Regions from separate parts of the Pantoea sp. SGAir0430 genome, predicted to be linked through region 2. Evidence: predicted binding sites of a transcription regulator. Region 2 holds the regulator's gene; the other holds the start of a gene.
The links. Region 2 encodes Fur, which represses iron uptake genes when iron is present. Its sites were predicted from a motif close to ATAATAATGAGAACNACTATCAA; they were not measured.
Positions count from the first base shown of each region.

Region 1: a site for Fur is predicted at 5,131-5,153, ahead of E7738_RS21585 (TonB-dependent siderophore receptor). Genes of this name have one in related genera too.

Region 1 is NZ_CP039428.1:548,311-555,883, reverse strand. It holds gene E7738_RS21605 (molybdopterin-dependent oxidoreductase) at 1-2,100, opposite strand, end outside; gene E7738_RS21600 (amino acid ABC transporter ATP-binding protein) at 2,135-2,896, opposite strand; gene E7738_RS21595 (amino acid ABC transporter permease) at 2,889-3,812, opposite strand; gene E7738_RS21590 (ABC transporter substrate-binding protein) at 3,809-4,705, opposite strand; gene E7738_RS21585 (TonB-dependent siderophore receptor) at 5,198-7,378, shown strand; gene E7738_RS21580 (MFS transporter) at 7,411-7,573, opposite strand, start outside.
Region 2 is NZ_CP039427.1:1,801,957-1,809,529, reverse strand. It holds gene nagE (N-acetylglucosamine-specific PTS transporter subunit IIBC) at 1-696, shown strand, start outside; gene glnS (glutamine--tRNA ligase) at 848-2,515, shown strand; gene E7738_RS08710 (hypothetical protein) at 2,752-3,147, shown strand; gene fur (ferric iron uptake transcriptional regulator) at 3,209-3,658, opposite strand; gene fldA (flavodoxin FldA) at 4,011-4,541, opposite strand; gene ybfE (LexA regulated protein) at 4,679-4,954, opposite strand; gene ybfF (esterase) at 5,124-5,888, opposite strand; gene seqA (replication initiation negative regulator SeqA) at 6,137-6,676, shown strand; gene pgm (phosphoglucomutase (alpha-D-glucose-1,6-bisphosphate-dependent)) at 6,702-7,573, shown strand, end outside.

The DNA.
Region 1 (7,573 bases), on a different replicon from region 2:
GGCGCCGGTCGGCAACTGCACCACCCCCGGCATAATGCTTTCGGTAACGCGAGCGCTGGCCAGCACGTGACCGCGCTGATTGTACAACTCGATAATGTCGCCGTCGGTAATGCCGCGCGCGGCGGCATCGTGCGGATGCAGGCTGCACACCTCACGTCCTTCGCGTTTGCCGCTCAGGCTGTAGTCACCAAAATCCAGCTGGCTGTGCAGACGCGTGGCCGGCTGGTTGGCGATCAACCACAGCGGATGTTCCGCATCCGGCTGCTGCTGCGGTGCGCGCCACACCGGATGGCCGGGGCAATTTTCATAGCCAAAGCTGGCGATGGTGGCGGAAAAGATTTCGATTTTGCCGCTTGGCGTCGGTAGCGGTGCCGCCGCCGGATCGGCCCGAAACGCATTGATCATCCGCCCGCCATCTTTCAGCTGCGGCAGTTCAATCACGCCCTGCAGCCAGAACTGGTCGAAGTCAGGAATCGTCACCTGATGCGCGGCCAGTTTTTCCTGCAGCTGCGCGTAGTGATGGCGCAGCCAGCCGCGGGCGTCGCGTCCTTCGGTGAACGACTCTTCACGGCCTAAACGACGCGCCAGTTCAGCAAAAATGGTGTAGTCATCCTGCGCCTGCGCGTAAGGTTGTGCCACCGGCTGCATGGCAAACAGATGACGATCGGTCGGCGCACCGCCGATATCTTCACGCTCCAGCGTCATGGTGGCAGGCAGCACGATATCCGCATGGCGCGCGCTGGCGGTCCACGCGGTCTCGTGCACAATCAGCGTATCCAGCTGGCAAAACGCCTGCCGCAGCCGCGCCAGATCCTGATGATGATGGAACGGATTGCCGCCCGCCCAGTAGGCCAGACGGATATGCGGATAGGTCAGACGCCGGCCGTTGTAATCAAATTGCGTGCCGGGATGCAGCAGCATATCGGCGATACGCGCCACCGGAATCAGCCGGTCAATACCGTTCTTACCCTGCGGCAGCGCCGGGAAACTCACCAGATTATGATGCTTCCCGTAATGGCCGAGCGCGCCGAGCGCATAGGTGTATCCACCGCCCGGCAGCCCCGGCTGTCCCAGCGCGGCCGCCAGCACCAGCCCCAGCCATACCGGTTGCTCACCGTGTTCCGCGCGCTGCAACGCGTGCGCCACGGTAACCAGCACGCGCTTGCCGTGCAGCTGGCGCGCAAAATCGGTGATTGTTGCCGCGCTGACGCCGCAAATCTCAGCCGCCCACTGTGCGTCGCGTCGCGTACCGTCCTCTTCGCCGCGAACATAGGCGACCATTTGCGGCCAGCCGACGGTGTAACGCGCGAGGAAAGCTTCATCGGTGCGCTGCTCGTCAATCAGCACCGACAGCAGACCGAGAATGAAGGCCGCATCGGTACCAGGACGCAGCGCCAGCCACTCTCCCTGCGCCTCATCGGGCAGATCGCTCTGCAACGGGCTCACCGAAATAAAGCGTGCGCCGCGTTCTGCCGCCTGCTGCATAAAGCCGCGTTCGGTGTGTTCGCTCAGACCACCGCTTGCCACCTGCGAGTTTTTCAGCGCCAGGCCGCCGAACGCCAGCACGATCTCGCTATGCCGGGCGATCTCTTCCCAGCTGACGCCGCGGCGGGCGATCTCATTCATGTCGCCGACGATATGCGGTAACAGCACCGAAGCCGAGCCGGAACTGTAGCTGTTCACCGAGCGCACATAGCCGCCCATCACCGTGTTAAGAAAGCGGTGCACCTGGCTCTGCGCGTGATGAAAACGGCCGGCACTTGACCAGCCATATGAGCCACCAAAAATACCTTCCGGCCCATACGCGTCACCGACGCGCTGCATTTCGCGCGCCACCAGCGTGTAAGCCTGCTCCCAGCTCACCGCCACATAGTCGTCATTACCGCGACGTGGATCCGCGCCGGGCCCGTTTTCCAGCCAGCCACGGCGCACCATCGGTTGCGCCACGCGCGCCGGGTGATGCAGGACGTTGTGAAAGTTTTGCAGCAGCGGGCTGGGATCGGGATCGCCGTGAAACGGTTCGATGGTCAGCCGATCTCCCTGCTGGCGGGCAGTAAAAGCACCCCAGTGGGCGCTGTGCATCACCGGTTTTTGCGTCATCATGCTTCCTGGCGTCAAAAATGAAAAACGGTGCTTACAGCACCGTTGCAATAAAGTTTCTTACCCGTCCGTTTTCCGGATCGTCGAGCACCTGCTGCGTCGGCCCCGCCGCCACAATCCGCCCGCCTTCCATAAACACGATGTTGTCAGCCACCTCGCGCGCAAAACCGATCTCGTGCGTCACGATCACCATGGTGATGCCGGAGTGCGCCAGCTGTTTGATCACCTGCAGCACTTCACCCACCAGTTCCGGATCGAGCGCAGACGTGGGCTCATCAAACAGCATCACGCCGGGATCCATTGCCAGCGCACGGGCGATCGCCACGCGCTGCTGCTGACCACCGGAGAGATTCTGCGGCCACTCTTCTTCGCGCCCGGCCAGCCCCACCTGCTTAAGCAGCGACAGTGCTTTGCTGGTCGCCTGCTGGCGGCTCTGTTTTTTCACCCGCATCGGCGCATCGACAATGTTTTGCAGTACGGTGCGGTGCGGGAACAGGTTGAACTGCTGAAACACCATGCCGATTTCGGCGCGCTGACGCGCAATCTCGCTGCTGCTCAGCTCGTGCAGCGCCTGGCCTTTCTGTTTGTAACCGATGATCTCGCCACCGATACGAATCGTGCCGCCATCCAGTTTTTCCAGATGATTAATGCAGCGCAACAGCGTCGATTTGCCTGATCCGGACGGTCCGAGGATCACCGTCACCGAGCCAGCCGGGATATCAAGATTAACTTCATCCAGAATAGTGACGCCGGAAAAACGTTTGGTCACCTTACGTAAGGCGATCGCTTCAGCCATTGCTTACGCTCCTTTCGGCTTTAGGCGCGGAGAAACCGGGCAGTGACTTGAGTAAACTGCGCTTTTCGCGGCGCGTGACGCCACGGCCAAAGTAGCGCTCGACGTAGAACTGACCAACCGACAGTACCGAAGTCATCAGCAGATACCACAGCGTCGCCACCAGCAGCAGCGGGATCACTTCATAGGTGCGCTGATAGATGATCTGCGCCGAAAACAGCACATCCTGCAGGGAGATCACCGATACCACCGCCGTGGTTTTCAACTGGCCGATGATTTCGTTACCGGCCGGCGGCATGATGGCGCGCATCGCCTGCGGCAGTACGGTATGACGGAAAATCTGCGCCGGACGGTAACCCAGCGCACGGGCGGCTTCCAGCTGGCCGTTGCCAACGCTCTGAATCCCGGCGCGCACGATCTCAGCCGCATAGGCAGACTGATGCATTACCAGCGCGATTACCGCCGCGCTGAACGGACTGACCAGCGCATTGGACTGAGTACTCCAGATTTCACCCAGACCCGGCAGCGACAGCGAAATGGTCGGGTACAGCGCCGCGATGTTGTACCACAGGAACAGCTGTACCAGCATCGGTACGCCGCGGAAAAACCAGGTATAGAACCAGCTGACGCCGACCAGCACCGGGTTGGATGACAGGCGCATCAGCGCCAGCACCGTGCCAAAGGCGAAGCCCAGCACCACCGAAATCGCTGTCAGCTGCAGTGTCATCAGCACGCCCTGCAGGATCGACTCGCCGGTGAAGTTTTCCGCAATCACGCCCCATTCGAAGCGCGGATTGTTGATCATCGAATGCGCCATCGCCACCACGCACAACAGCACCACCAGCGCACTGAGCCAGCGTCCGTAGTAGCGTTTACCGACGATTTTCAGATCGTCGGTGTGGTCGTGAAAGTCACTCATTGAAAGATATCCTGATTACGTTTTGACTCTTTAACCGCGCCAAAGCCGATGCCCCAGTTATCCAGGATCTTCTGGTAGCTGCCATCTTTAATCAGCGAGTTCAGCGCTGCCTGTACGGCAGGTTCAAGCGCGGAATCTTTCGGGAAGGCGACCGATACCGGCGCATCATGCACGGTGATTTCGCCGCTCATGGTCAGCGGTTTGATCACTTTCACCTGCCACAGCAGGCCTTCGTATGGACCGAGGAACATCGGCACACGCCCGCTGACCACGGCCTGAACACCCGCCGGGCGATCCGGGAACACTGACACTTTAATCGGTTTTTTCCCGGCCGCTTCACAGGCTTTGCTGGCCTCTTCCAGACGGGTCACCTGGGTGGTGCCGGAACCGGCACCGACTTCTTTACCGCACACCTCGTCGAGGGTTTTGAACGGCGCGACGTTGGCGTCTTTCCGCGAAATAATGCCCAAACGGCTGGCGTCGTAGTAACTCACAAAGTCGATAATTTTGGCGCGCGCCGGCGTGGCGTTGATGTTGGACAAGGCCACATCGTAGCGGCCGGTTTTCAGTCCCGGAATGATGTTGTCGAAGCCGCCGGTGTCACGCCACTGCACCTGAATGCCGAGACGCTCACCGACCGCGTTCATGATGTCAATTTCACGACCAGCCAGCGTTTTGTTGTCTTCTTTATAGAAGGTGGTGGGCGGCGTGTTGGGGTTGGTTCCTGCCACAATATAGCCGCGCTTCGCCACGTCGGCGGGCACCAGGCTTTTCAGCGCGGCATCAGCCTGAACATGCAGTGAGCTGTCGGTTGGGACGGATTGTTCGGCGGCAAACGCGGTGTGCGCACTGAGAGCGAGTGCGAAAAGGGTGATACCTTTTGCGAATTTCACTGGAACCTTTCTCCTGATATTTAAAATGTTTCCCGGCAGGGAAAAGGCGTCGAGGTAGCGATGTATTTTTCCCTTTGCTCATGTCGCGTAAAGCCGCGCGGAGCAAAGGATTGTCATCCTCAAAACGTCCCGCAGCCATTCTCAGGAAGATAGGCAGCGATCACAAATGCGAAAAACAGATATCTATTGCCGAAATCCGGCAATAGGTTTCTTTGCTGGCCTGAATGCGGCCCTGTCGTCGCGCAAAAATCAGATTGTTGCCGCAAATCAGGCACCTCCTTATCCTGCCACGCTGAATGATTTGCTTATTAGCCATAACGTTCCTGTCTAAGCCAGCGTATCGCCCTGCTGACAAAAACTGACAAAAAAGCGGCCCGTCGAGGCGATGTGCGCAGGAATGTAAAGAAGTCGCACATCAATATACAATGCAAACCATTCTCATTATCATGCGCATTTGCTTACAAATGTTAACGCATCAGGGAGATGATATAAGTGAATGTAACTGTATGTGGCAAAAAGCGTCCGGTCGCACTGTACCTGGCAGGCCTGTTAACCTCACCGGTGTTTGCCGCTGAACCCACGGAGAAGCTGGCCGACGATGAGTCGATGATTGTGACGGCAGAGCAGGAGCTGAAGCAGCAGCCGGGAGTTTCCACCATTACCGCTGAAGACATCAAAAAAAGTCCGCCCGTTAACGACCTCGCGGACATCATCCGCAAAATGCCCGGCGTTAACCTCACCGGTAACGGCGCCAGCGGCAGCCGCGGTAACAACCGTCAGATCGACATTCGCGGCATGGGCCCGGAAAACACTTTGGTGCTGATCGATGGCGTGCCGGTCACCTCCCGTAACTCGGTGCGTTACAGCTGGCGCGGTGAGCGCGACTCACGCGGAGATACCAACTGGGTGCCGCCGGAAATGGTGGAACGCATTGAGGTGATACGCGGTCCGGCCGCTGCCCGTTATGGCTCCGGTGCCGCTGGCGGTGTGGTCAACATTATTACCAAACGCCCCACCAATGACTGGCACGGCTCGCTGTCGCTGTTCACTAACCAGCCAGAAGATGACAAGGAAGGCGCCACCCGCCGCGCGAACTTCAACCTCAGCGGTCCGCTGGCCGGTGAGGCACTCACCATGCGGCTGTACGGCAACCTGAACAAAACGGATGCCGACGCCTTCGACATTAACACCGCACAAAATGGCGCTTATGCCGCCGGACGCGAAGGCGTGCGTAATAAAGACATCAACGGCGTGCTGTCGTGGAAAATCACCCCGACGCAGATTGTCGATTTCAGCTATGGCTACAGCCGCCAGGGCAATATTTATGCTGGCGACACGCAAAACAGCAACAGCAATGCCAGCGCCAACGGGCTGGTGGAAGCGCTGTACGGCAGCGAAACCAACCGCCTGTATCGTCAGAACTACGGAGTGGTGCACAACGGCATCTGGGACTGGGGCACCTCTAAGCTCAACTTTAGCTATGAGAAAACCAATAACACCCGCCTGAAAGAAGGCTCCGGCGGCAGCACCGAAGGGATGATCAACAGCGATACGTACGCTACCAGCCGGTTGGAGAGCTATCGCGCCGGCGGCGAGATCAATTTCCCGCTGCAGCTGCTGGTCGATCAAACCGTTACGCTGGGTGCTGAGTGGAATCGCGATGAGCTTAACGATCCGGCATCGGTACAGGCCACCAGCGCACCGGGCGTCGATTTCGGCGGCGTTTCCAGCGACGGTTCGCAGCGTGACAGTAAAAACAGCGCCACCATCAGCTCGCTCTATTTCGAAGACAACATCGCCGCCACCGACTCCACCGAAGTGATCCCCGGCCTGCGCTTCGACTATCACGATCAGTTTGGCGCTAACTGGAGCCCGAGCCTCAACCTGTCGCAGGGCCTCGGTGATTACTTCACGCTGAAAGCCGGTATTGCGCGTGCCTTTAAAGCGCCAAACCTGTATCAGTCCACTGAGGGCTACATCCTGTCGACGCGCGGCAACGGTTGTCCGATTGGCCTGTCACGCTGTTACCTGCTGGGCAGCAAAGACCTTGATCCCGAGATCAGTGTGAATAAAGAAGTGGGCATTGAATTCAGTCATCAGGGCTATGTCGCGGGCATCACCTGGTTCCGCAATGATTACAAAAACAAAATCATCTCCGGCACCACGCCGGTGGCTTCAACCGGCTCGTATAACCTGCTGCGCTGGGAAAATGGCGGCAAAGCGATCGTCGAAGGGCTGGAAGGCAATCTGAGCATCCCGCTGATCGCCGACACGCTGGAGTGGCGCACCAATGCCACCTATATGTTCCGCTCGGAGAGCAAAAAAACCGGCAACCCGCTGACGGTAATTCCTGAATTTACCATCAACTCGCAGCTGGAGTGGCAGGCGACCGAGGCGTTCAGCGCCAACATCAACTGGACGCAATACGGTCGACAGAAGCCACGCCAGTATGCGGAAACCAGCCTCGAGGCCAGCCGTGGTCTGTCGCAGCGTGAAATCAGCCCGTATTCCATTGTCGGGCTGAACCTCAACTATGACATCACTAAAAACCTGAGCGCCAACGCCGGTATCAATAACCTGTTTGATAAGCGCGTTTATCGCGAAAATGCCGGGGCATCGACCTATAACGAACCGGGCCGCGCCTGGTACGCCGGTGTCACGATGTCGTTCTGAGGAATGGACGCGATTGATTTGAGCGACCGAACTTAGCTGAGGGATTTAAGCACCGCCGCCTGTGCGGCAGGCCTGCGCGCTAGCCGGATGCTCAGCAGCGCGCCGGCCGCCAGACAAATCGACATACACACTATCGCCACGATGAAGGCATGGGTAATCTCTCCCGGCCCCTTGCCCGTGCCCAGCACGGCATAA
Region 2 (7,573 bases):
AAAGACTCGGCGCAGGTGAATGAGAGTGTGGCTAAACGCCTCGGTGCTTCTGGCGTGATCCGCCTTAACAAGCAGAGCGTGCAGATCATTGTTGGTACGCAGGCCGAAAGCATTGCGACCGCCATGAAAACCGTACTGAGCAAAGGTCCGGTAGCCGGCGCAGCGGCACCTGCTGCGGCAACCACCGCCGCGCCTGCGGCTGCTCAGCCCCAGGCGATGCGCAACAGCGAGAAAAAGGTGATTGCAACGCTGCTGGCACCGGTCAGTGGCGAAGTGGTAGCGCTGGAAAACGTGCCGGATGAAGCTTTCGCCAGCAAAGCGGTAGGCGATGGCCTGGCGATCAAACCGAGCGATAAAACTGTCGTCGCGCCGGTGGCGGGCACTGTGGTGAAAATCTTCAACACCAACCATGCATTCTGCCTTGAAGCCGAAAATGGCGTCGAGATTGTCGTGCACATGGGTCTCGATACCGTCGCGCTGGAAGGTAAAGGGTTTACCCGTCTGGTGGAAGAGGGCGCAACCGTCACGGCGGGTCAGCCGATCCTCGAAATGGATCTGGACTTCCTCAACGCCAATGCGCGTTCGATGATCAGCCCGGTGGTGGTCAGCAACAGCGATGATTTTGCTGGTCTGAATCTGCTGGCAGGCGGTACCGTGGTGGCAGGCGTTACGCCGCTGTACGAAGTGAAAAATTAACACGTTTTGATCGTCACTGAAGGCAGGAAGCAATTCCTGCCTTTTTTGTTTTAAAACGACCAACAAACGGTTGTTTCCCTTCAGCGCTTTGTGGATCATACTCCGTTACTTCGTGGTACAAATCACCCGCTATTGTTTTGAGGATTTTGAGATGAGTGAGGCTGAAGCCCGCCCAACGAACTTTATTCGTCAGATCATCGACGAAGATTTGGCGAGCGGTAAGCACAACAGTGTGCATACCCGTTTCCCGCCTGAGCCCAATGGTTACCTGCATATTGGCCATGCAAAATCGATCTGCCTGAACTTTGGTATCGCACAAGATTATCAGGGGCAGTGCAACCTGCGTTTCGACGACACCAATCCGGTCAAAGAGGATATGGAGTTCGTTGAATCGATCAAGAATGATGTGCAATGGCTGGGCTTTGAGTGGAGCGGCAACATTCGTTACTCCTCTGACTACTTTGACCAACTGTTCAACTACGCGGTTGAGCTGATCAACAAAGGCCTGGCCTACGTTGACGAGCTGTCGCCAGAGCAGATCCGTGAATACCGCGGCACGCTAACCGCGCCGGGCAAAAACAGCCCGTATCGCGATCGCAGCGTGGAAGAGAACCTGGCGCTGTTCCAGAAGATGCGTGATGGCGGCTTCGAAGAGGGCAAAGCCTGCCTGCGTGCCAAAATCGACATGGCATCCAGCTTTATTGTGATGCGCGATCCGGTGCTGTACCGCATTAAATTTGCCGAACACCACCAGACTGGCAACAAGTGGTGCATCTATCCGATGTACGACTTTACCCACTGCATCTCCGATGCGCTGGAAGGCATCACCCATTCCCTGTGTACGCTGGAGTTCCAGGATAACCGTCGTCTCTACGACTGGGTGCTGGATAACATCACTATTCCGGTGCATCCGCGTCAGTACGAGTTCTCGCGCCTGAATCTGGAATATGCGGTGATGTCGAAGCGTAAGCTGACGCAGCTGGTGAGCGAGAAGATTGTTGAAGGCTGGGACGATCCGCGCATGCTGACCGTATCCGGTCTGCGCCGTCGTGGCTATAGCGCGGCGTCAATCCGCGAATTCTGCCGCCGTATCGGTGTGACTAAGCAGGACAATATTGTTGAGATGGCGTCGCTGGAGTCGTGCATTCGTGACGACCTCAACGAGAACGCGCCGCGCGCCATGGCGGTGCTGGATCCACTGAAAGTGGTAATCGAGAACCTGCCGGCCGGGCATGAAGAAATCATCAGCATGCCGAACCACCCGAACAAACCGGAGATGGGCACGCGTGAGGTGCCGTTCAGCCGTGAAGTGTGGATCGATCGCGCCGACTTCCGTGAAGAGGCCAACAAGCAGTACAAGCGTCTGGTGCTGGGTAAAGAAGTTCGTCTGCGCAACGCTTACGTCATTCGTGCCGAGCGCGTGGCGAAAGATGAAGCCGGCAACATCACCTGCATCTACGCTACCTGCGATGTCGACACCCTGAGCAAAGATCCGGCCGATGGCCGCAAGGTCAAAGGCGTTATTCATTGGGTATCGGCGATTCACGCGCTGCCTGCTGAATTCCGCCTGTACGATCGTCTGTTCAGCGTGCCAAACCCGGGCGCGGCCGAGGATTTCCTCACCACCATTAACCCGAACTCGCTGGAGATCAAACAGGGCTTCGTTGAGCCGGGTCTGCGTGCCGCCAGCGCGCTGGCGCCGTATCAGTTTGAGCGCGAAGGTTACTTCTGCGCTGATAGCGTGTACTCGCAGCCGTCGAAACTGGTGTTCAACCGCACCGTGGGTCTGCGTGATACCTGGGCAAAAATCGGCGAATAATTTTACTGCTTGATAGCACGATATGATCAGCAAAGGGCGAGCAATCGCCCTTTTTTATTGCCCGTTATCTGCAAACGGGAATCGATTATGCTGAACCAGACAAAAAACAGTAATTGCGCGCGATTACGACTAATCTGACTTTAATAAAATTAACTAATTTACCCGTGTGAAATCGTTATTTTCAGGTAGGCTATGCGCTCTTAAATGTTGCTGTGCGGGTTAGCGAAGGAAGAAAAATGACAAGTCTCGCTCTGGAAGCCAAACATAGCGTGGTGGTTTTACATCAGCTTATCGAACGTATTTTTAATCAGGCCGAAGGCAGCGATGACAGTATGGATCTGCTGCTGTCGCACTTTCATCCCGACTTCAAAATGGTGACGCCGCAAGGCAAACAGCTCGATCTCAATGACACTGAAACCCTGTTTCGCAAACTGCACGGGCAGCGGGAAGGGATGCGAATCGCCACCAGTGAGCATGCCATCATTTCCCAGCAGCAGCAGGAAGTGACCATTCAGTATCACGAACTGCAAATGCTTAACGGCAACAACCAGACCCGCATTTCGCTGGCGGTGCTGGACTGCAGCACGCCGGTTCCGCGCTGGCGCTATTTGCAGGAAACGCTGGTCGCCTGAACGCAGCCATAAAAAAACCGGTGCCTGGCACCGGTTTTTTTATACTGCATAGCATATTCAATTACTGATCGTGGAGCGTCTCGTCTTCGCGGCAGTCTCCCAGCGCACAGTGGCCGTACAGATACAGGCTGTGGTTGCTGAGTTTGATACCGTGGCGTGTTGCAATCTCACGCTGACGCGTTTCGATAGATTCATCGCTAAACTCGATCACTTTGCCGCAGTCGAGGCAAATCAGGTGATCATGATGATGCTGCTGGGTCAGTTCGAACACGGATTTCCCGCCTTCGAAGTTATGACGCGTCACGATGCCGGCGTCGTCAAACTGGTTCAGAACACGGTATACCGTCGCCAGACCAATCTCTTCGCCCATGTCGATCAGGCGTTTGTACAAATCTTCCGCACTGACATGATGGGACTCGGGTCCGGGTCCCTGAAGCACTTCCAGAATCTTCAGTCTGGGCAGCGTGACTTTCAGGCCAGCCTTTTTCAATGCGGAGTTGTTGTCAGTCATGCGGATATTGTCCTGTTACTTTGCTAGTCACTTACGGCGCAAAGGCCTTGAATGTGTGGTCAACGCGCATTCTCATTTGCGTCTCATTATAGAGCTCAGCCTGCGAAATGAAAACCGGCTGCGGCGGACAATTCCCCGGATGCTGTAAGGAGAAATGTCGTGAACCTCAGCGGGATCGTGCAGATCGATGTTCCTTTTCGCGCAGTCTCAGTCTGATGCCCGAGGAATAAGCAGATGACCGTTGCGGGTATTCTACAGAATTGAGGGAAAAAGTTAAAAAACCGTAGCTATTATTTTTATAGGTAATTCCATTGCCCGATGTGAGCCAGCGCCCACATCGGACAGGAAAGCATCAGGCTTCGATGATCGCCTGCAGCTGCAGCTCGTCAAAGATCTGCTTAACCCATTTGTCGACGCGCTCGTTAGTCAGTTCAGGCTGACGATCTTCATCGATGGCGAGGCCGAGGAAGTGTTTGTCGTCTGCCAGACCTTTAGAGGCTTCGAAGTGGTAACCTTCGGTTGGCCAGTGGCCCACAATCACTGCGCCGTTTGGCTCAATGATGTCGCGAATGGTGCCCATCGCGTCACAGAAGTACTCGGCATAATCTTCCTGATCGCCGCAGCCAAACAGCGCTACCAGCTTACCGTTGAAATCAATCTCTTCCAGCGTCGGGAAGAAGTCATCCCAGTCGCACTGGGCTTCACCGTAGTACCAGGTCGGAATACCCAGCAGCAGAATATCGAATGCTTCGAGATCTTCTTTGGTGCTCTTAGCAATGTCATGCACTTCGGCGACATCTTTACCCAGTTGTTTCTGGATCATTTTTGCAATGTTTTCAGTGTTGCCGGTATCGCTGCCGAAGAAAATGCCTACGATTGCCATGGAGTGAGTAACCTCTTAAATCCTGATTGTGAAAGTAAGTCAGAAGACGACACAGTTATGCGAATGATAGCAGACCGGCGAAAAGCGCGGAATGTGTAAAGCGCTGAGTTTGTGTTCCAGCGTGCGGTCTGCGCACGTTACGCCAGTTTGAGCTGCGCCAGCAGCATTTGTTCAATCAGTTCACTGCGGCTGATGTTCTGCTGCTCGGCCAGCGTATTAAGCGCGTCGACCGCTTCGCTGGACATTTTCAGCTCAACGCGGCGCAGGCCGCGCACCCGGTCGCGCTTCAGCTGGTTGCGCTTATTAATGCGCAGCTGCTCATCACGCGACAGCGGACTGGTTTTAGGGCGACCGGGACGCCGCTCGTCTGCGAAGAGATCGAGCGTGGTACGATCTGTCTGTTCTTTTGCCATGGTTTGTGAAACTGCGTGGGCGCGAACGGCGGAAAGGCGCTGCGCGATTTAAACATTTATCGGCCCGACCGCGGCGAAAAAAGCATCCGCGGCAAATTTTTAGCGCGACATCATACTCCAGCGCCCGGCGCGACGCCAACCCTAAACCGCCCGTAGCAAGCTTTTGCTTTTACAGGTTAAAAAAGCGGCGCACCGCGCGCAGTACGGCATCGGGTTTTTCGGCATGCACCCAGTGGCCGGCACCGCTGATAATGTGCGCCTGCGCCTGCGGGAACTGGCGCAGCAGCGCATCACGGTGCTGATTGTCCAGATAGGGTGAATCACCGCCGCGAATAAACAGCGCCGGATGAGGCCACGCGGGCACCTCCTGCCAGCCGGAGAGCACCGGATAATTGTCCCATAACACCGGCACGTTAAAGCGCCATTCGCCTTCATGGAAAGATTTCAGAATGAACTGAATCACGCCTTCTTCGCGCACGTGTTCACGCATCACGTCGGCCGCAGCGCTGCGGCGCGTGACGCCAGCTGCACTGACCGCGCGGATTGCCGCGAAGATCTCATCGTGGCGTCGCGTCTGGTAATCCACCGGCGCGATATCGATCAGCACCATTTTGCCAATTCGTTCGGGCGCAACGGCGCTCAGCGCCATGGCAATTTTGCCGCCCATTGAGTGGCCGATAACATCAACCCGTTCGATGTGGTGCGCATCCAGCGTATCGACCATATCCTGCGCCAGCGCAGCGTAGTGCATCTCTTCGCTGCGCGGTGACAGGCCGTGGTTACGGACATCCACCTGCAGCGTGGGTCGTGCATCGCGCACGCCGCGCGCCAGTACGCCGAGGTTATCCAGGCTACCAAACAGGCCATGAATTAACAGAATGGGCTGGGCATCAGGGGCAGATTGTTCAGTTTGCAGACGGGCGTTCAAAATCATGGCTAAAGTTCTTTCGGTTGAGACCTGGGCTTAGGGTATCATGGATTCACCTGTCCCGGCGCCAGGCGGTCAGGCATTAGGGCATATTCCGACTTTTGCCCGTAAACGATGCCAGCGCTATCGGCTGTCGCGGATTTAACTTTATAATCCTTATGTTAGAACCCGCTCACATTTTGCACGACCGGATTTTGTTAAGGCCTTTGCAAAGTAGCGTGGTTCTGCCATTTGCCAGAATCGCACGGAAAAAGATGAAAACGATTGAAGTTGACGAAGAACTCTACCGTTATATTGCCAGCCACACGCAGCACATTGGTGAAAGCGCTTCGGACATTTTGCGCCGTATGCTGAAATTCACTGCCGGCCAGAGCGCATCCGCTGCGCCAGCGGCGAATGCGGCGGTAAAAGAAGCACCGGCTGCACGCAGCGAAGCGCGACCTCAGGATCGCGTGCGCGCCGTGCGTGAGCTGCTGCTGTCTGACGAGTATGCGGAGCAGAAGAAGGCGGTTAATCGCTTTATGCTGATCCTGTCAACGCTTTATCGTCTTGATCCGGCAGCCTTTGCTGATGCCACTGCCTCGCTGCAGGGCCGCACCCGCGTTTACTTTGCGGGCGATGAGCACACGTTGTTGCAAAATGGCACCCATACTAAGCCGAAGCACGTACCCGGCACGCCGTACTGGGTGATCACCAATACCAATACAGGTCGTAAATGCAGCATGGTGGAACACATCATGCTTGCCATGCAGTTCCCGCAGGAACTGGCAGAGAAAGTTTGCGGCACCATTTAAACCGAAGCGTCAGGGAGAAGCGCCAATGGCCAATCACCCCCGTGCCGGGCAACCTGCCCAGCAGAGCGATTTGATTAACGTTGCACAATTAACCTCGCAGTACTATGTCCTGAAGCCGGATGCGGCGAACCCGGACCATGCGGTGAAATTTGGCACCTCCGGCCACCGCGGCAGCGCGGGACGTCATAGCTTCAACGAAGTACACATTCTGGCGATTGCGCAGGCGATCGCTGAAGAGCGTAAAAAGAACGGCATCACCGGCCCGTGCTACGTAGGTAAAGACACCCATGCGCTGTCTGAGCCGGCGATCCTGTCAGTGCTGGAAGTGCTGGCCGCTAACGGCGTTGATGTGATTGTGCAGCAGGACAACGGCTATACGCCGACGCCGGCGATCTCCAACGCCATTCTGGAGCATAACAAGCGCGGCGGCGCGCAGGCGGACGGCATCGTCATTACCCCGTCGCACAACCCGCCGGAAGACGGTGGCATCAAGTACAATCCGCCGAACGGTGGACCGGCTGACACCAACGTCACCAAAGTGGTGGAAGATCGCGCGAATCAGCTGATCAAAGGTGAGCTGAAAGAGGTTAAGCGTCTGGCGCTGGATCAGGCGTGGGCCAGTGGCCACATCGTTGAGCAGGATCTGATCCAGCCATACGTTGAAGGTCTGGCGCAGGTGATTGATTTCCCGGCAATCCAGAAAGCCGGCCTGAAAATCGGTGTCGATCCGCTCGGCGGTTCCGGCATGGCCTACTGGCAGCGCATTGCTGAGCACTACCAGCTGGATCTGACCATCGTCAATGATGCTATCGATCAGACCTTCCGCTTCATGCATCTGGATAAAGATGGCGTGGTGCGCATGGACTGTTCGTCCGAGTGCGCGATGGCCGGTCTGCT